DNA from 3 places in the Paenibacillus lacisediminis genome. Region 2 is predicted to be linked to each of the others. Evidence: riboswitches for the same ligand, from Rfam matches in the RefSeq annotation. Region 2 holds a riboswitch; each other region holds the start of a gene.
What was found. A riboswitch is a leader RNA that binds a small molecule or an ion and turns the genes downstream of it on or off. The one in region 2 is predicted to bind cyclic di-GMP.

Region 1 (7,941 bases), on a different contig from region 2:
ATTGGGATTTCCGGCGCGACGGCCTCCCCGCCGACCTGCAGGGTCAACCCGCTGCCGGCAACCGTCACGTCCAGCTTGCGCCCAATCGCCGTTTGCTCCGATACGCCTTTTAAACTGCCGAGATTTCGGGAGATCAAGGTCTTTTCTTCCGTTTGGCCGGGCTCCTTTTGCACAACGCGAAGCAGGTTGTCTTCCACGATCAGCTTCGCGTAAGCATCGGTCTGGCGGTCGTACCGTAAATAAACCGCTTGCGAGCCGATGATGTTCCCGGCGATCTGCAGCGACACCTTCACATTTTGATAGCCGTTGCTCCCTTTAAGATAAAGCAGGCCTTTGCCGTTTTCCGGAGAGGTCAATATGATGCGGTTACCCCTGAATTCAGCAGCCCCGCCAAGCAATTGCCAATGATCAGCCCGCTTCTTGTCGCCTTCGTAAAAATCGTAGGATTCCCCGGTGTCCCCCGCAATTCTCATCAATAAATGGTTGCGGTACCAGCCGGGAGACGGCTGCAGCCGCGTCAAATCGTACAAATCGCCGCCGCTGTCATTAAAGGCTTGTCCTTCGCGGTTAAAGTGCATTTTAAACAGCCGTTCGATGTTACCGGAATTCACGTTTTCCACCAAAGGATTCATTCCGTTGTGCAGCGAATTGGCGTGCATGATCATGTAAACGTTCGGAACGAACCCCAGCTTATCCCGGTAAATCTGCTCCATAAGCCGGTAATCCTGGTTGATACGCGCTTCCATTTCCCGGCGGTTTTCCAAAGGCACCTTATCGGCGTCGCGGATGAAGTCCATCAAATAGTGTGTATAATATTGCGCCTCGTCTTTATCCTTAAACTGCTGCTCGGTTTGCGTCCCGGCATACCGCCCGTCCTTGTCAAAAATATTGATATACGTCAAACGATACCCGTTACTGCCCAATTCCCAATAACCTCTACGCATTTGCTTAAGCAGCTCCGGCCCCGACAGAAATTTCGGATCCACGACGTCCAGTCGGTCGGCATAGGATAGCATCGTCGCTTTATAATTGTATTTTTCCAGCAGGGGCTGGGCGAACAAGGCGGAATCGCTGCGTCCGTCTTCAAAGCTTAAATACACTGCCCTTGGCGGCAGCAGCTTACCGTGCTGGTAAAAATCAAGCATATCCTGCTGCGAAACCGTGACATACCCGTTTTGATGCAAAATTTGCAGCTGCTCATCCAAGCGGCTTTTGGCGATCAGCCCGCGTGTCCCGTTTCGATCCACTCCATAATAGGACAAGGCGATAAATCCCCGCGTTTGCTGCCAGGCTGCCTTGTCCGGCTCCCGGTAACGGTGGATTCCCGCCACGGTGTGCACCAACAACACCAGCACCATAGCCAGCACCACAATCTGAATGGCCGATTTGACCGCTTTTTTCCGTTCTTTGCGCCCGACATCAAGCGCCTTGCGCGGCTTGTTTTTTCCCATAGTCAGTCAACCTCACTGTATGAACCCTTGTCCTTTTGCGAATGATGAAAAAGATTTTTAAAAAACGTTCCGCTCCGTTTGTTCGCTTTGCGGCTTTCTTTTTTGGCTCTCGCCTCGACGTCCTGCGGCGTTTCCCGCGTACCCCAAGTGGATTTCCAGAACGTCACCCAGGCGACCGGCATTTGCCAAAGCAGAACCAGCTCGTAAAAAACGCAAAATACCAAACCGAAAATCCACAGCTTGCTTTTACGGAACAAAAGATGGGCAAAACTCATCAATAATGCCATTAACATAAGTCCCATCAAAAACGTGCCCGGAAAAATACCGTAAGCAAGCGGGACGTATACGAGATTGTACAAAACAACGATCGGAGCGGCGATCGGAACAACCAGGCCTATGTAAAAAAACAGGGCCATGAACGGTTCTTTGCGCCAGATAAACGTCCCTGCACGCAGCGACTCCCGCAGCCAGGAACGCTTCCAGCGCATCTGCTGCTTCAGGAAAACATCCAGCTTGGACGGCACGATGGTGGAGCAAATCGCGTTGTCCTGATACCCCGTCCGATGGGAGCGGAGAATGAAGTTGGTCATGCTGCGGTCATCGCCGAACGTTGCCGGTTGACCAAGAAACTTCTGGTTTAACCAGTCGTCCGCGTATTTGAGCACCAGCTCTTTCCGATAACATGACAGCGGACCGGACAGGCAGGTGACGCTGTCGAACCAGGATTCCGCCGCTTTCATGATGCGAAACGCGATATAATATCGAACCGTCTGCAGCTTCGTAATCGAATTCGTATATTTGTTTTCCACATCCGTACGTCCGGCCACCCCGCCCATCTTCGGATCTTGAAACGGCTGCACGAGGTGAAGGATAGCGTCCGGCTCCAAAAAGCTGTCCGAATCCACGAACACGACTAAATCATGTTTGGCCATCTCTACACCTTTGACCAAAGCGACCCGTTTGCCCCCGTTCTCCGGCAAAACGACCAGCCGGAGGCGATTCCGAATGTCAAAGCGCTTCGCTTCCTTATGCAGGCGCTCGACGATCTCATTAATCCGCTCCACCGATCTGTCGGTCGAACGGTCGTCCACAACGATCACTTCCAGCTTGTCGATCGGATACTCCTGATTGATGCAGCTGAGAACGGTGCGTTGAATCCATTGCTCTTCATTAAAACAAGGGATAATGATCGACACGCCCGGCGTGTAATCCGGGTTGACCGGCACGTTGCGGTACAAGGCCCCGAAAAAATACCGGGTAAGCAAAAATACGGCCGCCGTAAGGCTGTATAAATAAAGGAGGATATTGTATTTGAAATAGATGATGCTTTCGACGCGCATCAGCAAAATGATCGTCATCGCGACGAACAGCAATCCGCTCGCCGTATAAACGGAGTAACCCCAGCGCCTTTTCTGAAAGTAATTGTAAAGACTGCTTTCAAAAGCAAGCGCGGCCATCGGTTTCTCCCCGTCCGGCGTTTCACGGGTAAACCGGCGGATGACCGTCGCTTTTATTTTTACCCTAGACTCAAAACCCTCCGGCATCGTCCCCGGCGGAATGTTGAAGCGCAGCTCGAACACGTCGCCCTCTCGGCACGTTTCGGCATCGCCTGGCTCCAGCTCCACCAAAATCCCCGTTGAAGAAATATCCGCGGCCATTCCGCGTATCCCGGACTTTGCGCCCGCTTTCTTCCCCGCTTTTTTACCGTCCCCCTGGGGGAACAAGGTAACGGGGAAATCGGCCTCATAACGCAGGCTGAGCAGACGGGGCAGCTTACTGTCGGCAGCGGTACCGTCCACCTCGTCATTTAACCGGAATCCGCCTCTGCGGTCCAACGCCTTGCGGATATTCTCCGGGTCTGGGACATGGGCAAGTAATCGCCGGTCTGCCTTGGGCGTGGAGAGCACTTCAACCGGCTGTTTTTGTTGGTTCTTTTTTCTCAAGTTCATTGCCCCTTAACGTATAAGATCGGGCCTTTAAAGGCTCCAGTAGTGGTAGCCCGCCGCTTCAAAATCGCCTTTAGCAAAAACCGCCTTAACATCGACAAACACTTTGCTCTTGTCCGCCCCGAACAACTGGTCGTAATCCTCCCGGCTCATGCCGAGGAATTCGCTGTGAGGCACAGCCAGTACCACCACGTTCAAATCCCGCAAATCGGACAAATTTGCCAGCTCCAGTCCGTGCTCTTCATACACAAGCTGCGGGTCCACCCACGGATCATAGACAAGCGGCTGGATATCATATTCCTGCAATTCCTCGATAATATCCGTAACCTTCGTATTGCGAAAGTCAGGGCAGTCCTCCTTATAAGCCAGGCCCAGAATGCCTACTTTCACATCCGATAAATCTTTCCGCAGGCGCATCAGCAGCTTCACGATGCTGCGGGCGACATACTTGCCCATCCCGTCGTTGATGCGCCGTCCCGCGGAAATGATTTTCGAGTGATACCCCGCATCTTCTGCTTTATACGTTAAATAGTAAGGATCAATGCTAATGCAGTGACCGCCGACCAGCCCCGGGGTGAATTTGAGGAAATTCCATTTGGTTCCCGCCGCGGCCAACACCGCTTTCGTGTCGATCTCCATCCGGTGAAACAGCATGGAAAGTTCGTTCATAAAGGCGATGTTGATGTCGCGTTGGGCGTTTTCAATCACTTTGGCCGCCTCGGCCACACGGATGCTCTCGGCCCGGTAAACTCCCGCCTCGATCACTAGCTCGTAAACCTTCGCCACAAGGCCAAGCGTCTGCTCGTCCATGCCGGAAACGATTTTCACGATGTTCTCGAGCCGGTGAACCTGATCGCCCGGATTGATCCGTTCGGGGGAATAGCCGACTTTAAAGTCAATCCCGTATGTAAGCCCCGACTCCGCCTCAAGGATCGGTACGCACACTTCCTCGGTGACGCCGGGATAAACCGTTGACTCGTATACGACCACCGAGCCGGGGCGCAAATGTTTGCCGACCATGGCACTGGCGTTCTTGACGTAAGTGAGGTCCGGCACTTTATCATTTTGAACCGGGGTAGGTACGGCCAGAATGTAAAACGATGCCTCCCCCAGCCTTGTCTCATCCGCAGTGAAGTCAATCCCGCTCGCCCCAATCGCCTGGGCTCCCACATCGCCAGTGGGATCTTTTCCCGCCTGGTAATCGGCTATTTTCCGAGGATTCAAGTCAAATCCGATCACGTTTGCTTTCCGGGCAAATGCGACCGCCAGCGGCAAGCCGACATACCCTAGTCCAACGACAGCCAGCTTGGCCGTCCGCTTCGCAATGTTTGTGTATAACTGATCCAAATCCATAAGTTCAACTCCGTTCATTTCCCCTTGAGTATTCATAGATGCTAAGTAAGCGTCCGTTCTTTATTTCATCCCGTACAGCTCGTCCAGAAGCACAAAGGAATAACCCCGCCGCTTCAACTGGTCGATCACTTCCGGCAAAGCCTCCAGTGTATGGATACCGTCAAGCATATGCAGCAAAATAACGCTGCCGTTGGTCGTCTGATGCAGCACCCCGTTTAAAATGTACTGAGCGTCATGGTCGGAATTCCAGTCCAGGGTAGTCACATCGTACAAAGCGATCGTCTTATACCCCGTGGCCGCGATCACCTTGGCCGTTTCTTTGTTGATCTCCCCGGTTGGAGGTCTGAACAACATCGCCGGCTGCTGTTGAATCGCCTCGGTGATGACGCGGTGCGCCTTGACCACTTCCTCCTGCAGCTCATCGGGCGGTATTTGCGTAATTACGGGATGAGTGTAGGTATGATTGGCGACAAGATGGCCTTCTTCAACAATCGCTCGAGCCAGGTTCGGGTTGTTCTCCACGCCGTTCGCCCGCAGAAAAAAGGTCGCTTTAACGTCATGATCCGACAGAACTTTCAACAGACGGGTGACGGTCAAATCACTGCCCCAATCGTCAAAGGTCAGGGCAACGACCTTTTTGCCGTGCGAGTTCCATTTGGCGATATCTTTGGCGTTATAAATCAGATTATAGTCCGCCTGCTTGTAATCGGGGTTGATCCGGGCGGCATCGTATCCCGAAATCTGCTCCAGCGGCTTCCGCTCCCCTCCGTCTTGCACCAGCTTTGCGAGCGGCACCAGCTTATAGCTCACTTCGTTCGCCGCATCCGCAATATAGGAAATGGAGGATACCACCTCGGGATTCACGTCCGTATTTAGCGCAATAATGCCGCCGCGGCTAATGTACTTCCGTATGTAATCGCCGATTTCCTTGGCGCTTTGCATGTCGCTGTCTTTCGGGTTAATGTTGTAGGAAACGACAGCCTGCAGTCCGGTTTGCGCCGCCACCAGGCGGACATCGTCGCTTATGCGGGCCCCCCGGGTCCGGACAAACTGCGGCGTCTTACCTGTAGCGTCAGCAATCAATCCGTTGGTACGGTTGATTTCTTTATAGATTTCTTCATAGCTTAAGGTCGTTAAGTCGGCGCGCGTCAACGTATTGTTTTCCACCTCGTGACCACGGCTGACCAATTCCTTGACGAGATCAGGCTCCTCGGCCACCCGCATGCCCGGGACAAAAAACGTCGCCTTGATTTGGTACTTGTCCAGCTCATCCAGCAAACGCATGATCGTCTCGCGATCGCCCAACCCGTCAAACGTTAGGGAAAGTTCTTTTTTGGCTGTGTATACAAAAGACAAAGCTTTGCTCGGTTCTCCGGTATACCGGGTAATTGGCTGCTGCTGTGATGAAACGGTCTGAACACCGGAAAGGGAAGAAGTCCCATCCCCGTTGTCCGCCTGCGGATTGGCCCGGCTGCAGCCGGCCACCCAAAACGCAAGCAGGGCTATGGCGATACCGATCCGTACGGCACGGGCCCCTTGTCCTCCAAGCGATATCATGAGTTCACCTTCTTCTTGAAAGTTAATTTTTACCAATCAAAACACTGAAAATAAAAAAACCGCCATTCCTGCATGGCGGCCGGACAATCATAGCGCTGCTTGCACGCTTTAGACTCCAAACTTTGCGTCCTATCCTTTCGAATAGTTTGCCTTTAACTTCGTTTCATTTAATTATTTAAATTTATTATAATCGACTCCCGCTGGAAATCAATCCATTGTTTATGAAAAAAAGCGGATTCACAAAAAAATATTCGGGATTTTAGCCCCAGCTCCTTCCATGTCCAATTTCCTAAAAATAGAGCTAAAAAACAAGGGTGCCTGCTCCTTTCGGAGCGGACACCCTTGTTGGCCGAGATAATCCCGTTATTCGGTACCAAGGAAAATGTAGCGGGCCAGTACAAGAACCACCAGCACCCACATCAGCCAATGAATTTTGACTTTGTTTTTGCTGAACAGATTGTTGAATCCGCCCAGAATGACATAAGAGACTAAACCGGCGGCGATCCCGTTGGCGATGCTTCCGGTAAAAGGCATCAATACGATCGTCAAAAACGCCGGGAATGCATGCAAGAACTCATCCCACTCGATCGATTTGACCTGGCCGATCATCAGCACGCCGACGATAATCAGCGCCGGAGCCGTTGCCGCACTGGGCACAACACCGGCTAGCGGAGCGATGAACAGCGCCAGGAGGAACAAAATCCCCGTCGTTACCGAAGTGAGCCCGGTGCGTCCGCCTTCGGCCACACCAGCGGTGCTCTCTACATAGGAAGTGATCGTGCTGGTGCCAAGAAACGCGCCCGCGCTGACGCCAACCGCATCCACCAGCATCGCCTTGCCGATTTTTTTCTCGCCTTCTTCTTTGTTTTTCATCAAGCCGGCGCGGGTGGCCGTGCCGACCAAAGTGCCGAACGTATCAAACAATTCAACGAACGTGAATACAAAAACAATTTCAAACAGTCCCAGATGCAAAGCCGCGCCCAAATCGAGCTGGCCTACCGCAAGGTTGTCGAAAGCGGGCAGCCAGCTGGCGCCGGAAAGTCCGGAAACGTTGGTGACGCCCATCGGAATGCCGATTATGGTCGTGGCGATAATCCCGATCAACAGCGCTCCTTTGACCCGCAGCGACATCAAAATGGCAATCAAAATCAAGCCGATCAACGTTAATTGGACATCGGGGCTATGGACGAAATCGCCCAGCGTGAAGTTGATGCTGCTGCCGGGAACCGTGGCGGACGTGTCCGTTACCCCCGACAGATTGGCGCCGATCAGGTTGCTCATCTTCAAACCGAGGCTGGCCACAAACAGGCCGATGCCAACCGTGATGGCCGCCTTAATGCTCTGCGGCACGGCGACCAGCAGCAGCTGGCGCACCTTCGTCACCGTCAGAATCAGAAAAATGATACCGGAAATAAATACCGCGCCAAGCGCCGCCTGCCAAGTGATAGCCCCACCCGAGCTAAGCACCACGGTCATGAAGTAGGCGTTCAGCCCCATGCCCGGTGCCAGCGCGATCGGGATGTTGACGAACAATCCCATAAGAATCGTGATCAGCCCGGCACCAACCGTGGTGGCGAAAAATACCCCATCCACCGGAATGCCTGCTCCGCCGGGTCCCAAAAAGATCGTGTTCA
Region 2 (7,941 bases):
TTTGGAGGCCAGGATCGACGAGCGCGTCAGCCAATGCCCCTCCTGCTCGCCCCAGCCGTCCGGATACTCGGGAATCGAGCGCTCCGGCACGCCCCGGCCGGTCGGATAGTAGCTCATCGCGCACGGACGCAGCGCATAGTTCATGTAAAACGTACCGTCGATTTTGACGATCCGCGGGTCCTGCACGCTTCCGTAAGGAAAACCAAGCATGTCCGGCGTGACGATCGGTTCATCCTTCACATGGGTGAAATGCACGCCATCCTCGCTTTCCAGGAGCCCCAAGAAGTTTTTACACGGGGTCAGCGATCCCGCCGTCCGCTCGATCATATAAAATTTGCCGTTATCGATAATCACCGCAGGATTGAATACGGTTACTTTTCTCCATTCAAAATCTCCCGGTACCACGATCGGATTGTCCGGGTGCCTCGTAATCTTCATCTGTGCTCCTCCTCATGTAAGCCCTTTATATATGCCCTACTGCTATTATAGCCCCGGCTTTTCGGAGGAAATATCCCATAAACTTTCGAAAACGTCCGAATAATATCGTTGGTTTGCCGTGAGGCTTCATCCGCTAGTCATATGAGTTGAACTAAAAATTGTACGGATAGAGGCAGCCGGGTGAAATGTTCTTACGATCGCTGTTGTTCCCGGATTTCTTTGATTGTGCGAATTCAAATATAGTAGAAATCCGCTCACAAAGGCGAACGCTACCGCTTCTTCAGAATCATTTCCCCCTCTTGCCTTCCCCCGTCCTGTGCTCTAGTTCAACTTTTACAGGCAAAGCTGTGTTTCACCTTTTAACAGCCAAAGTAAAAGGCTCTCCCGAAGCGGATTGGACCGCCTGCCGGGACAGCCTTTATTTAATAAAGAATGAACGCCGCGCTTACGCATCATAATCGACGACGTAATTTTGCAATTCCGTATTGTAGTAGCCGATGCTGTATTCCGCCACCTTACCCTGGGCATCCCGCGAATAACGCGAGCGTTTCAGGACGGGCAGCCCCTCGGCCAGGCGCAAGAACTCCCTTGCTTCGGACGGCGGAACGGATACCGCAAACTCGTCCCGAAGCTTATCCAGGACAATGCCCTGCTCTTCCAACAGTTCGTAAAACGAATGATCCTGAAGATCCGCCAGTTCCAAATCTTTTCGCGTCGGTGCCACATAATGCACGTAATAAATATAAGGCTTGCCGTCGAGAAAATAAACCCGTTCCAGCTTGGTGCAACGTTCTCCGAACAGCCCGTAAAGCTCCGATTCCGCTGTGTTGCGGACGGTTTCGGCGCTCAGCCACTCTTTTTGGATACGATGGCCATCTTCCACCAAAATCTCCGTGAAATGCTTCCATTTCGACCATTTGGAGGCGGTTTTGTTGCGGATCACCCGGGTGCCTTTGCCGCTGCCCTTTTCCAAAAACCCCTCCTGAACGAGCTCCTGGATCGCTCCGCGGACGGTGATTTTGCTTACGGCGAATTCCTGCTCAAGCTGAGGTTCGGAGGGGATGTTCGTCCCCAGGGGATAAACGCCATGGAGAATCCGATCCTTGATGATATTTTTGATTTGCAAGTATAACGGTCTATCTTTGCGGGACAAACTCACAGCCCTGTTCCCTACCTTTCCACATCGCCGGGGGAAGCTTGCTCCATCGCCCGGAGGATATCCGCCTCTGTCGCCATCGGGGTGTCGCCCGGCACGGTATGCGCCAGCATCCCCGCCGCGGCCGCAAACCGGACGGTTTGCTCCGGGGCGAAGCCCGCCAGCTCGCCGTGGATGATCCCGCTGGCGAAAGCGTCTCCTGCCCCTATTCTATCATAAACGGAAAACGTCAGCCGCTCGGAAAAGACCAATCGCCCGTCTCTGTACACAAATCCGCGCAGTGAATGGGAATTGTCCCCGTGGATAAAGCGGTGCGTTCCGGCGATCACGGAAATACCGTATTCTGCCGCCACGCCCGGAATCAGCTCCGCGAGCTGTTCTTCCCGTTCCCGCTTCGTTGTGTTCATGCCGAGGGTGAGCATGGCGTCTTTTTCGTTCATCAACACGATATCGGCCAGCCGCAGCATCGCCTCATAATGCGGTTTGGCTTTGGCATAGCCGCCTTCTCCCCAGAGGGACGGACGGTAGTTGCAGTCGAAAATCACCTGGCCGCCCCGCCGTTTGACCGCTTCGGCGAGCAATTTCATCTGCGCGCGCACGCTGTCATTCATCGCCAGCGTAATTCCGCAGAAATGAACCGCATCGATACCGGCCGCGATCTCCGCAACATCGTAAGTCCCTTCGGTTGCGGTGTTAAAGCTGCTCTCCAGACGGTTCGTGTAAGTCACGCGGCTGGGCCTCGCGCCAAAGCCGTTTTCCAAAAAGTACATGCCGATGTATTGGCCGCCGCGGACGACGCGGGCGACATCGATGCCAAGCTTGCGCAGGTAGGCTACTGCGGCGTCGCCCAGCGAATTGTCCGGTAAGCGGGTGACCAGCCATCCCGTATGCCCGTAGCGGGTTAAAGCGGAAACGACGTTGACGCCTGTGCCGGAAAAAGAGTACTTCAGTGTATCTCCCTGCTGCAGCGTCTCATACCCCGGCACCTGCAGGCGCATCATGACCTCGCCGAACGCCGCTATGCGCTTAGGCATATTGATCCGCCAGCATTTTCATGATTTTGGTCAGCAGCAGTACGTCCGCTACATTGGTTTTGCCTGTCTCCTTGTCGATGATCGAAGAATACACGTGCGGAATCACTTGCGGAACTCCAGCTTCCAGGGCGATCCGTAAAATAGCTTCAAAGTTGTCCAAGTCAATGCCGCCGGTCGGCTCAAGGGCAAAGTCCGCTTCGGCGCAAGCCTTTGCTACGGCGCGCAGCTCGTCTTCGCGGCTAAGTCCCTGCATCGGGAAATATTTCAGCGCGTTGCCGCCCATGTCGCGCACCAGAGCGATCGCCGCCTTAACCGGAACGACCGCAAGCTCCTGCTGCGCGGCGCTGACCGGGCCGGTGGAAATATTCACGTACCCGGCCTGGCCCGTCGGCGAAACCAAACTGTTGATCCAACTGTCCTGCGCTCCAAGATTGGCCCGCGTGGCTCCGACGGCCGGAAACACCTGGTTGATGTGGCTTCCGGGATAATGCTTGGCGATCTCCGCGACGACCGCCGCCTGGCGGTTATCGCCGGCGCCGAGGCCGATCGACACCGCGTCGTCGATTTCCCGGCCGTACTGCTTCATCGCCGTCACGGCTTCCTCTACCGTGGCATAGTCCTTGGACAGCACTCCGACCAGCACACAGCCTTCCGCCGCTTCGAAAACCTCTTTGGCATTGGCGATATCTTTCGCCAGCACATTGAGGGCAACCCGGTTTTTATAAAATCTTTTTGCAATCTGCGACATGTTAACGTCCTCCTGCCAATTCACGTATTTTTGCGGCAAGCACAAGGATATCGTCGCCCAATAGCGGGCGTGGATCAATATCGAAATACCCTTGTCTAACCCCATAGTCCCTGGTATAGATGGCGATCTCGCCGGTTTGCAGCCGCTCGGCCATTTCCTTGGCAGTGATACCAGCCTGCTGCGGATCGATTTGTACCCGAGCCCGGTAAATCGCCCGGCCGGCTTCGTCCTGCACGATGGTCACACAGATTCCAGGGATGCTGCCGAGCGGCATCAACGCCTGCAAAGCCGCTTTTTCCTGCTCACTGTTGTCCTTTTTGACGATGTATTCGTCCAGCGCCTGGAGCAAGCCGAAGGAAGTTTCCTTGCCCACCTTCATGCTTCGTCCGATTCCGTGCAGTTGCACCTTCACCCATTCGATGAAGGCGCGCTTCCCGGCGACGATCCCCGAAGTGGGACCCTCGATCGCCTTGGAGCCGCTATAAATCGCCAGATCGGAATACTTCACGTATTTTTGCAGATCCTCTTCCGCCGCCGCGTCCACGATCATCGGCACGTTGTTGCGCCGGGCCACCTCCCACGCTTCCTCGACGGAGATCATGTTCTTTTGCACAGCGTGGTGCGACTTCACATACAAAATCGCCGCCGTCTTATCGCCGATCGCGTCCTCAATATGCTCCGCCCGGCCTTCATTGGCGTAGCCGACTTCCACCAGCTTGCCGCCGCCGAGATAAACCATCGTTTCCACCGGTGCCCCGTACTGCACATTATGCCCTTTCAAAATAATGATTTCATTTTGCGGAATTTCTTCCTGATGCAAACGCAGGCTGCGGCGCCGGTCACCCCGGGTCACGATCGCCGCAACCGAAAGGGCAATGCCGCTCGAAGCCGAATTTACGACCACCGCCGCCTCGGAACCGATCAGGTTTGCGATATGATCTCCAGCCTTGTCGACCAGGTCGGCGATTTCCACATAGCTTTGGCCGCCCTGCTTCATCGCCTCCATCACGGTGTCGCTTGGCGCGGACACACCCAGAATGCTCATCCGCCCGCTGGCGTTAATGACGCGTTTAAGCCCGTACTTGGCATTTAATGAATTTTCCATCAACAATCACTCCTTTGGCTTCGATGCGGCGGTCCGAGACGCGCTGCTCTCCTTCTGAATCGACAAGCGTAGCCGCTGCTTCCTCTACGGTAAACAACGTTAAATTAGCGGGATCGCCGACCTTGATGCGGCCAAGCTCCTCCCTGCCTAGCCACTGCGCCGCGCGCGTGGTAACCGCGGCGATGACCTCTTCAAGCGAGTAGCCGAGGTATAGGAACTTGCTCAGCACATTCGCCATGCTGTACACCGGGCCGTTCAGCCGGTTGCCCCGGTAAATGTCCGTGCTGATCGTATCCGGGCCGATGCAGTGCCGTTTGGCCGCCTCGGCCACCCGGAAGGAGAAGCTGGCCGTGCCGTGGCCGACATCGAGATGAACGCCCCGGCTGATGGCGTCACGGAGCACCTGAAGCGGTTCGCCCTCGGCATCAAACAGGTTGTTGGCTTTGCCGTTGAGGTAATGAGTAATGATATCTTTTCGCTGCAGCAGCGGGATTACCTCCCGGATATCGGGCGGCGCGGAACCGATGTGCACCATCAGCGGCAGCCCCGTCTTCTGCGAAAGCTCCCGCGCGATGCGCAGCGGCTCCACGCCGTTCTCACGGACCACGCTATGGCTGATCCGCGCCTTGAGGCCGACGATGGAAGCACCGTAATCCGCAAGCGCCTGTTTCACACGGTCCTGGTCGATCCAAGCCAATTCCGCCAATTCGTCGATGCGTTTCAGCCCGATCCGCGAAATGTTCAAAAACGCCAGCAGGTTGGTGTCGGCCTGCTTCCCGCTGGCCACGAGATCGCCGATCCGGTCTGCGCCGCAGCTGCCGGCGTCCACGATCGTCGTGACGCCCCGCTTGACGCCAATCTCGTCGATTTCGTCACCGTACGGATCGAATTCCGGAAAAGCGTGGACATGCATATCAATCCAACCGCTAGATACGTAGACGGGGGAAGCGCTGCGTGTTCTTGTTCCGTCGGTGATGTCCACACGTCCGGGTAGACTGGACGCCTCCGATGTTGCCGGGGCGCCCGCAAGCTCCTGTCCGCTCCATCCTTTGTCTCCATGAGCCTGGCCGGCTGGGGTAATCGCGGCGATTTTCCCAGCCTCGATCACGATGTCGATCTCTTCTCCGGTCACCCGTTTAAGATGGCGGAGAACGAATTTTTCTTTCACTTTGATCGCCTCTTTTGGATAAACGTTATAATGTTTAAGCTGCGTTTAGCATAACACGGAAGTATCGTATAGTAAATATAACGTTATAATGTTTAATATAAGATGCCTTGCTTGTGAGTATTTCCGATTTTGAGGAAGCTTGGATCATCTTTGCTGTGATTTTTTTATCAATTTCATTGTTGACAAGTGCTTTTTTTTGAAATATATTGAAATTGTTTAATATCTGTTTGGTAATATCTAACTAATCGCTAGGCCTTTTTAACCACAAGCGAATATCTGGCACACTAATCGAAAGATTAGGTCGCAAAGCCTTGGAGTCTAACAATTTGTGAAGAATTAATGACCGTCCGGCTGCATAACAATGAATGTAATTGTTTATGCAGCCTTTTTATTTTCCCCTCGTTCTCAACGGATTTTTCCGTGAGATATATAAAATACCCAAGCAGCAAGGGAGGGTAGATCATTAGTGCCTGAAAGGGAGGAATTCTATGAAAAAATGAGGAGGAACCTATGAAACGCGGGTTAAAAATTATATTATCTTGGATTTGCATGTTTTCGCTTTTTGCGAGTCCCATCTCTGTCTTCGGCGCAAGTTCGGGGGATCCCGTCTGGCCGAATCCCGGAGCCATTCAATTGAGCAAAACCGCCCAACCTACGGGGAACCCGGGCGAATGGGAAATCACGCTCAAGGCTGAGGGAAAAAACGTCCAGACTAGCTCGGACGTGGTGCTGGTCATCGATAAGTCAGGGAGTATGGTGAATACAACTTGGCCTTGGGAAACCAATAAAAAAATGGCCAACGCAAAAACGGCCGCGAAAAAATTCGTGGATAATTTGCTGTTAACCGAATCGTCCACCCGGATTGCGGTAGTATCCTTTAACGAATCCGCCACGCTGGTTTCTGATTTTAAAGGACCGGCGCAAAAGGAAGCGTTGAAGAATGCCATTGACGGCATTAATGCCAACGGCGGCACCAATATTCAGGCAGGGGTGAAAAATGCCCGCGATCTTTTGAGCAGCAGTTCGGCGCAAAATAAATTCATCGTTGTTTTGAGCGACGGCGAGCCGACCTACAGCTTCAAAGGAACAGAGGCTACGAGTTTCGATTGGACTAACAGCAATTATAAATTTGCGATCACAAAATTTAATTATGGGAATAGGCTTGGAAATGGTAGTAATTACACTCTGTCGAATTACAAAATTGACAACTATTCTGTGAAAGATAACGGCATCGGTACCATTTCCGAAGCAAAAATCGCCAAAGATGCAGGACTCAAGATTTTTTCGGTAGGCTTGGAAGTCTCAAACAACAGCAACGCGATGAACGTCTTGAAAGATATTCAAAGCGAAGGTTACTTCCCTGCCAACAGCGATGATTTGAACACGATTTTCCGCGAAATGGCCGGAAAAATCGCCTATGCGGCTCAAGAGGCCAAAGTCGTTGATCCCATGGGAGACATGTTCAATCTCAAGAAGCAAGGCGCACAAGTTGGTCCTCAGGATTATTCCGCATCGCAAGGTACGGTAACTTGGAACGCCGCAACCGAGACATTTACTTGGGACATCGGCAACATCGCCGAAGGTGAACCTGCTACACTGACTTACAAAGTGGTCTTGGACCAATCCAAAAACCCCGTTTCTGACATCCTCTATCCTACGAACGGCAAAACGACAATCGATTATACGAATGTTAACAACGAGAAAGTTTCGAAGGATTTTGAGGTGCCGAAAGTAAGTATCGGCAACGGTTCCATCCTCATGAAGGGCTATAAAGTCAATGCGAACGGCAAGCCCGTCAATGCCGAAGGCGTTGAAGTGGAAGGGCCGGAATTCGCGGAATTGCTTTATAGCGAGTATTACAAGGATCAAAACGGGAATGAGGCTTTGCCGATCGGGGCTGCGGAATATTCCGTAACAGCCAAAAACATTGCCGGGTATCAATGGAAAGTAGGGGAAAATCCTGCAAGCATCCGGCTCACCGCCGCCAATCCAACACCAACGGTTTGGTTTGGATATGAGGAAGCGGTTGAACGAACAGTCACCGTTCATTATTTGGAGCAGGGAACTGAAAAAGAACTCGCTCAATCGACCACGGTAAAAGGTGCTGCTGGACAAAAAGTGACTCTGACGGCTGCCGATGTTCCGGGCTACACCCCGGTAAACGAGTCTTACGAGTACACGATTCAGCCTGAAGGCAACGAGTACACCTTCTACTACATCGCTGATAAGCAAAGCGTAGAAGTGCAGTACCTCGAGCAAGGCACGAACAAGAAACTCGCTGACCCAACTACG
Region 3 (7,941 bases), on a different contig from region 2:
CAGGAGCTTTATGTGCTGGCGAACGCGGTTGTGCGTGAGATTCGCGGCCGGGGCCAGTCGATTTTTAAATTATTTGCGGGCAACTATATGACCAGCATCGATATGGCCGGCGCTTCGGTCACGCTTATGAGGCTGGACGAAGAGTTGAAGCGGTATCTGGAAGCGGAATGCGATACGCCGGCGCTGCAGGTGCGCGGACCATTCGCGCCGCTGCCGGCCGAAGAGGCGACGGACGTGGCGGAACAGCGTGAGCCGTCTTTCCGCTGTGAGACCGATCCGGCGGATGCAGAGGTCGGGAACGGCGCGTTTACGCTGCGCAATATCATTTATCTGACGGATAAAATGAGCGAAATTATTATTGAACATGAAGTCGCGTTCTGCGAGCTCGATGCGCATGCCGGCGACGGCGACTTTGGCATGAGCGTGGCCAAAGGCTTCAAGCAATTGAAGCGGGAATGGCCGGAGATTATCGAGCATCACGCCGGCACGATTGGCGGCTTCCTGGAGGCTTGCTCGCTGGTGATTATGGAGCATTGCGGAGGAGCGTCCGGCCCGATCTGGGGCTCGGCGTTCCGCGCGGCGGGCAAATACGCCGGCGACCGCACGGCCCTCTCGGCGGCGGAGTTCGCGGCCATGATGCAGGCGGCCGTGGAAGGCATCCAGGCCACCGGTGAACGCTCCTTTGGCCGAGGCGCGGTCGTTGGCGACAAGACGTTGGTCGACGCGCTGGTTCCGTTCGCGGATTCGTGGGAGCGCAGCGCGGGGGCCGGCGACGATCTGAAGAGCGCGGCGGCCAAGGCGGCGGAAGCGGCCGTGGAGGGCGCGAAGCACACCGAGACGATCGTCGCCCGCATGGGCCGGGCCGGCGCCGTTGGCGAGCGCAGCCTCGGTTACCCGGATGCCGGCGCGTATGCGCTCGGCGTCATCTTCACGGAGCTGGCGCGCGCGATGCGGTGAGCGGAGGTTGCGGCGCATTTCCGTGCACTCCGGCGGGCTAGGATCGCTTGGCGTACAAACCGAACATCCACCGCGTTAACATCAAAGGCGAAGCTAGAGCGGAAGCTTAACCTGAAGGAGAGTGTAATTGATGCGCGAAACCTGCGTTCCATCCGGCGTGGCGCTAAAAGACACCGGCTTTGGATACACGTTGTCCGTAATAGGCGGTAAATATAAAATGATCATCCTGTACTGGCTGGCCGAAAACAAGGTCATGCGGCATAACGAACTGAAACGAAGTATCGGGAACATTCCCTTTAAAACGCTGAGCGTTATGCTAAAAGAGATGGAGGCCGACGGCCTGATCCAGCGCGAGGATTTTCCCCAAGTGCCGCCTAAAGTTGAATATTCCTTAACCGAACGCGGTCATTCTCTCCTCCCGCTGTTAAATATGATGTGCGAATGGGGGGAGGAGAACAGCTTGAACGGCTTTCCGGCTGCTGGAACGACGAACGTGTCGGTTGGGCCTGCAAAATAGCGGAACTTTATGTACTTATGATCCGGAGCCAGGCGTGTTCATCCTCATTAGCGGCATTTTTGGTCCTTATTTTCCTGTGAATGGCCCAGAACGCGGGCATTCCCTGGCGATGGGGGAAAATAGCGACATAAAATGTCTCTATTGCGCTCAAAATGGATGATATCGTCGAAATAGCGACATTTTTTGTCCTTATGTTTTTCGCTGGCCCGTATAGAGGGTGAAAATTCTAAACAAGACCGCCGGTACGAACTTCCCCGGTGGTCTTTTCTCATAGGCCATCGATGAAATTCAGGTAGTCGCGCGCGCTTTTTTCCAACTCGTCTACCTGCGTTACATTTTCTGCACCGGGCTCATTTCCGCCGGGTTCATTTTCTTTGCCATAGTATGCAAAAAACGAACGATAGTCCGCGCTGCAGTATAGGAAGGTCGTTTCAAATGGAGTTAGTAATTGCTCAAGGGTGTAACGATATCTCCCCTCTTTACTGTAATCTTCCTTTCTGATTCCGGCGGACACAGCTAAGGCAATTTTGCGATTCGATGAGCTGTTGTTCTTTTTTCGGTTCAATGTTCCCGTCAGGGTATGCCTTATACAATTCGTGTACGGTATATTTCTCCGGGGATTTGCGGAGTTCTTCTGCCCATCGCTTATTGATGACGGATTCTTCCATGTTGGGATGGGTTACGATAACAAGAGTTCTCAAAGCTTTGTCCTCCTTAAGGATGATTTATTTTTTGAGTATAATGGGGACGCTGTAAATATGTAAGTATGCACTTTTAGTACAGCAACTTACCAAAAGGTGAGTGTTGATGGGCTCCGGTTTCTGGATTGAACTATATTTTGTGCGAGGAAATTTTGTATAATAAAGAGCAGTATGTTTATTACATATCTTATTTTGAAAACTTGGGAGATTGAGAGCATGAAAAAATTAAAAGTTCCTGCATTATTTCTCACAGCAGCTATGTTGTTTCTTACTTTCGTGGCGTCAGCATCTGCTATTAAGGATACGGATGATCAGGTTGCAAGTGATCCGACGGATGTAATTCTGATCGATGGTGTTCGTCAATCGGGCGGCAGCGGGTATACCCGCTCGTTTACAACCGTACCGGAATACGGTAAAAACATGGAGGTTTGGGTGAAAAACAACTCCGCTTCATCCGTTTACTTAGAAATCAGCCGCAATGGGGTCGAGTTGCTATCTGATTATGAATTAGGGCCGGGTAAACAACAAACGGTAAGTTATCAAGAGCTCGCTGCCGACGGCTTAAGCGGAGATTGGAAGATTTACACTTATAATAGAACTGGGGCCAAATACGATCTAAGCGTTAATGCAAGACAGTTTTAACTGAGCTTTATTTCAACAAGGAGGAGCTTGGTTTGGATATTTTGAAGACGAATGGTTTTATTGTTGACTTGGACAAGTTGGAATTAAGATTGCCTGAAAGGGCGGATTGATTGTTTCTAAAACGAAAAGCCGGTGCGCGACTTGGTTGCGCACCGGCTTTTCGCAGTTCGCTCAGCAGGGTTCCCATCTCTAGGGTGAAAAGTCCCGAACGGGGGCTGGCGAGCACCTATCGTTGTCTCGGAGTATACAAATGTCAAGTAAAACCAGGAAGGAATAACAGGTTTTACTATATAATTAAACAAGCAGGAAATTATTTGAATGTAAACTTTTTTTTGGAAGGGCTGATAACGATGACAGATTCACTGCGGTTGCGCAAGCTGGGCAACTCCGATTTAATGCTGTCGCCGCTTGGACTTGGCTGCTGGCAGTTCAGCAACGGAAAGGGAGTGGTTGGCAAATTTTGGCCGGCGCTAAGCAAGGAGGAAATGCGGCAAATCATACAGACCAGCTTGGAAGGCGGGATCAATTGGTTTGATACCGCCGAAGCATATGGTGGGGGACAGTCTGAAGAACTGCTGGCCGGCGCGCTCGGGGAGCTCGGCGGGCCGCTCGCGCAGCAGGCGCATATCGCTACGAAATGGTGGCCGGCCTTGCGTACCGCAAGCAGCATTCCCGCGACGATTGATGAACGCATCCGCCGGCTGCATCAGCGGACGATTCACCTTTACCAGGTGCATTCGCCTTATTCCTTTTCATCGGTCGGCGCCGTGATGAGGGCAATGGCTAAATTAGCCGAGGTGGGAAAAATTAAGCATGTGGGTGTCAGCAACTTTTCCGCGGCACAAATGCGGGAAGCCGATCAGGTCCTGCGAGAGCATGGTCTTCGCCTGGCTTCAAATCAGGTGAAATATAGTCTTCTCGACCGGAGAATCGAACAGAACGGAATTCTGGATACGGCCAAAGAGCTCGGTGTGGCGATCATTGCTTACTCTCCGCTGGAGCAGGGGATCTTAAGCGGGAAATTCCACGAAAATCCGTCTCTGGTCAAGGAGATCACGGGTCCGCGCAAGTGGACTGCAGCGTTTAGGGAATCGGGCCTGCAAAGATCAAGACCGCTGATTGAGACACTTGCCCAGTTGGCTCAGCAGTATGACGTATCGCCAACGCAGATTGCCTTGAATTGGTTGATTAACGCTCACGGAGAAAACGTATTTGCGATTCCAGGGGCATCAAAAGTGCATCATGCTTTAGGAAATGCGAAGGCGATGCGGTTTACTTTGACGGCTGGTGAGCTTGAGCAGGTTAGTCATGTTTCCAAACAGGTGCTGAAAATGAAATAACCTGAGAAAAATAGTTTTCCGGTACGTTTGACCGAGATTAAATAGAAAAAAGTAGAAAAAGGTAGAAAAAAGTAGAAAAATACTTGTAAAACTAGTTCTAATAGGGTATTTTAGGAAATGAAAATAGTTTTAGGGATGTGAGGGGGTTGTAGGTAATATAGCTTAGAAGTATCCAATCGGCACACGCTCAAAAATGAATAGCAATTTACTTATTTTCCCGTTTAATCGTAAACACCTCGAAAGTGGTGGACACAAAGCCATGGGTCTAAAGTTGTGTATAACAGCCATGATTGCCAGGTTGCCGAAGGAAACAAGATGGAGTCTAAGTCTGTTCCTGTGCCTTTATACGGGGATAGGCTTTCTTTATTTTCAGCGGGAAAATCGGGAGCTTGACATGCTAAACGACAAGGGGGAATGAATGATGAAAACAAGTGCGGATCGTATCACTGAGTATCCGTTAAGCTCCTATCAGAAAGACATATGGTTCGAACAGTGTATGTACCCCGGCAAACCGATTTATAATCTAGGCGGGTATATTGAGATAAAAGGAAATCCGGATTGTTCTGTCATTAAGGAGTCTTTGCAACTATTGATCGGACAACACGATTCTCTCAGAACGCGTGTCATCGAGAAGAAAGGGGAACCCTTTTTAACCATTCAGCCGGACGTTAAATATGAGGTTCCCGTTCATGATTTTTCGCTCAAGGAAAATCCAAACGCTTATTGCATGCATTGGATGAAAACGGAATTTCTCAAACCATTTCAACCGGAAGACGATTATTTTCAGTTTGCTATTTTGAAAGGCGGCTCGAATACATATTTTATTTTGCTGAAAGTGTATCATCTCGTGATCGATGGCTGGGGATTTGCTCTTCTCGTCAGTGAACTCATTGACAATTACAACGAATTGGTGCAAGGAACCGGTGAATTAAGCAGGACAGTTTATTCCTATACCGATTTCATTGCCGATAATCAAAATTATTTGCATTCTCCGGCCTTTATCAAAGACAGGGAGTTCTGGCAGAACAAATACCAAACCGTTCCGGAACCTCTCTTGAGCGAAGGGGCGAACAACGCCGAGGGAGACGCCGATACTGTTTGGAGCGATCGGCGCACTTTAACGATAAACAAGGCGTTATACGAGCGCATGGTGGAGTTTTGCAAAGCGGAAGGATGCTCATCGTTTCACTATTTTTTAGGCATCCTGTTTCTTTATTTCAGCCGGGTTTGCCAGCGGGACGAAATGGTGATCGGGGTCCCGGTTTTCAATCGGAGCAAAGTGCAATATAAGCGGACTCTTGGGCATTTCGCCAATGTGCTTCCGCTGCGGATCAGCCCAGGGCAGGATGTAAGCTTCAAAGAGTTGATGAAGCTGATCAAACGTGAGCTTATGCAATGCTACCGGCATCAAAAAATGTCTTTCGGCGAAATCTACAGGGCCGTTTACGAAAATAACCGTGAGAAAGGCAATCTGTTTGATATCTCGCTTTCTTTCGAAGAACAGGAAATGAGAAAAACCTTTACCGGGACGGCAACCCGGAGTGTAAGCATGACGCATCATCATGAACGGAATGCGCTTACCCTGCTGATATGGGGGCAGGAAGGTGAAGCCGACGTAACCGTAAATTTTGACTATCGGATACAGGCTTTTGAGAAATTCATCCCCATTGAGAACGTCATTCGCCACTTTGAATATTTATTTGCTCAGGCGTTGGACCAAAGTGATGCTCTTATTTCGCAAATTGAAATCGTGCCGGAGCAAGAACGCCGGGTGCTGCTTGGCGATTTCAACCGCACGGAGACGGAATACGCGAAGGAGCAAACGATCCACGGGCTGTTTGAAAAACGGGCGGAACAAAGGTCTGATCATCCGGCCCTAGTCTTCGGCGGGCAAACCCTGACCTACCGGGAACTGAACGAACGGGCGAACCGGCTGGCGAAAGCGCTCCGGGAGCGGGGCGTGAAGCCGGACGATATCGTCGCCATCATGGCGGAGCGCTCCATGGACATGGTCATCGGCATTTTGGGCACGCTGAAGGCCGGGGGCGCTTACCTGCCGATAGACCCGAATTACCCGGAGGAACGGATTCAGTACATGTTGGAGGACAGCGGGGCTTCGATTTTGCTGACCCCTCAGCATCTGCGGGACAAGCTTAGCGCCTATCGGGGGCAGAGCGTGAATTTGGACGGGGCCAGCGCCGGATATGGAGGTCAGGACGGAGGAGCCGATAGCGCCGCCAATCCGCAGCCGGTCAACAAGCCGGAGGATTTGGCCTATATCATCTATACCTCGGGATCGACCGGGAAACCGAAAGGAGTCATGGTCGGACACCGGGGCGTGATCAACCTTCAACACTTTTTCCAGGACAAATGGGGCGTGAACGGTGCGGACCGGATGCTGCAGTTTGCCAGCAGTTCGTTTGACGCTTCGGTGTGGGAAATGTTCACGATCCTGCTGGGAGGGGGAACGCTGTATCTCGTGTCGCGGGATATCATCAACAACCTGAATGATTTCGCCGCCTTCGTGAATGAAAACGAAATTACGATCGCCCTGCTTCCGCCGACGTATCTGGCGGGGCTGGAACCGGACGCGCTGCCGGCGCTGAAAAAACTGGTGACCGGGGGATCGGCGATCACCAAGCCGCTGGTCGCGCGGTGGAAGGACCGAGTGGAGTATATGAACGCTTACGGTCCGAGCGAGTCGAGCGTCATCGCCACCGCATGGACCTACCGGGACGAGGAGATGAACTATCCGTCGGTCCCGATAGGCAAACCGATCGACAATACGCGGATCTATGTTTTGGACGGCCGGCAAAGGCTGCTGCCGCTGGGCGCGGCGGGGGAAATGTGCATTGCCGGAGACGGGCTGGCCCGAGGGTATTTGCACCGGCCGGAGCTGACGGCGGAGAAGTTCGTGCCGAATCCTTATGAAGCGGGGGAGAAGCTGTACCGGACGGGCGATTTGGTGCGTTGGCTGGCGGACGGGAACATTGAATACCTCGGCCGGATCGACGATCAGGTGAAAATCCGCGGCTTCCGGATCGAGCTGGGCGAAATCGAGGCAGGGCTGCTGAAGCATGCGCGGGTGCGGGAGGCGGTGGTGATCGCCCGGGAAGATAAGCGCGGCGAGAAATATCTGGCGGCGTACTATACGGCGGAGGGCGAACCGGGAGCGGAAGAACTGCGGGAGCTGCTGCTGCAGGAGCTGCCCGATTACATGGTGCCGGCGAGCTTTATGCGGCTGGAGGCCATGCCGCTGTCGCCGAGCGGAAAGATCGACCGCAAGGCGCTGCCCGAGCCTGACCTGAGTGTGGATGCGGGAGCGGCATACGTTGCGCCGAGAAATGAAATTGAGGAGATTTTGGCTAAGACATGGGAAACGGTGCTTAAAGCTGAGCGGGTAGGCATTAAGGATAACTTCCTGAATCTGGGCGGTGATTCCATTAAAGCCATTCAGGTTGTGTCCAGGCTTCACGATTATAAGCTAAAGCTGCAGTTGAAGGATCTTTTTGAACATCCCGTGATCGAAGAACTGAGCGCTTGCGTAAAATCCGCCGAACATGTTGCCGATCAAGGAACGGTCACAGGGGAATTTATGCCCACGCCGATCCAGAGCTGGTTTTTCGAGCGGCCTTTTACGGCAAAGCATCACTTCAACCAATCGGTTGTGCTGCATCGAAAACAGGGCTTTAACGAAATAAGTTTAAGAAAAGTGCTTGAACGACTGGTTGAACATCATGACGCGCTGCGTATTGTTGTCCGGGAGAAGGCGGGACGGACGGTT

Region 1: linked by a shared signal. The riboswitch ahead of ACLD72_RS17905 (polysaccharide deacetylase family protein) and the one ahead of ACLD72_RS11630 (MucBP domain-containing protein) in region 2 are both predicted to bind cyclic di-GMP.
Region 3: linked by a shared signal. The riboswitch ahead of ACLD72_RS21520 (amino acid adenylation domain-containing protein) and the one ahead of ACLD72_RS11630 (MucBP domain-containing protein) in region 2 are both predicted to bind cyclic di-GMP.

What each region holds. Positions count from the first base shown of each region.
Region 1 is NZ_JBKIAX020000008.1:313,166-321,106, reverse strand. It holds gene ACLD72_RS17920 (polysaccharide deacetylase) at 1-1,451, opposite strand, end outside; gene ACLD72_RS17915 (glycosyltransferase family 2 protein) at 1,454-3,400, opposite strand; gene ACLD72_RS17910 (nucleotide sugar dehydrogenase) at 3,428-4,750, opposite strand; gene ACLD72_RS17905 (polysaccharide deacetylase family protein) at 4,811-6,307, opposite strand; cyclic di-GMP riboswitch class I at 6,379-6,468, opposite strand; gene ACLD72_RS17900 (NCS2 family permease) at 6,671-7,941, opposite strand, start outside.
Region 2 is NZ_JBKIAX020000005.1:85,978-93,918, reverse strand. It holds gene ACLD72_RS11660 (glycoside hydrolase family 130 protein) at 1-438, opposite strand, end outside; gene ACLD72_RS11655 (GntR family transcriptional regulator) at 884-1,597, opposite strand; gene ACLD72_RS11650 (sugar kinase) at 1,609-2,628, opposite strand; gene dagF (2-dehydro-3-deoxy-phosphogluconate aldolase) at 2,621-3,376, opposite strand; gene ACLD72_RS11640 (DgaE family pyridoxal phosphate-dependent ammonia lyase) at 3,378-4,481, opposite strand; gene ACLD72_RS11635 (amidohydrolase/deacetylase family metallohydrolase) at 4,447-5,649, opposite strand; cyclic di-GMP riboswitch class I at 5,918-6,008, shown strand; gene ACLD72_RS11630 (MucBP domain-containing protein) at 6,160-7,941, shown strand, end outside.
Region 3 is NZ_JBKIAX020000012.1:45,767-53,707, reverse strand. It holds gene dhaK (dihydroxyacetone kinase subunit DhaK) at 1-957, shown strand, start outside; gene ACLD72_RS21540 (winged helix-turn-helix transcriptional regulator) at 1,088-1,474, shown strand; partial or broken gene ACLD72_RS21535 (NAD(P)H-dependent oxidoreductase) at 1,743-2,175, opposite strand; gene ACLD72_RS21530 (hypothetical protein) at 2,392-2,817, shown strand; gene ACLD72_RS21525 (aldo/keto reductase) at 3,168-4,157, shown strand; cyclic di-GMP riboswitch class I at 4,374-4,463, shown strand; gene ACLD72_RS21520 (amino acid adenylation domain-containing protein) at 4,579-7,941, shown strand, end outside.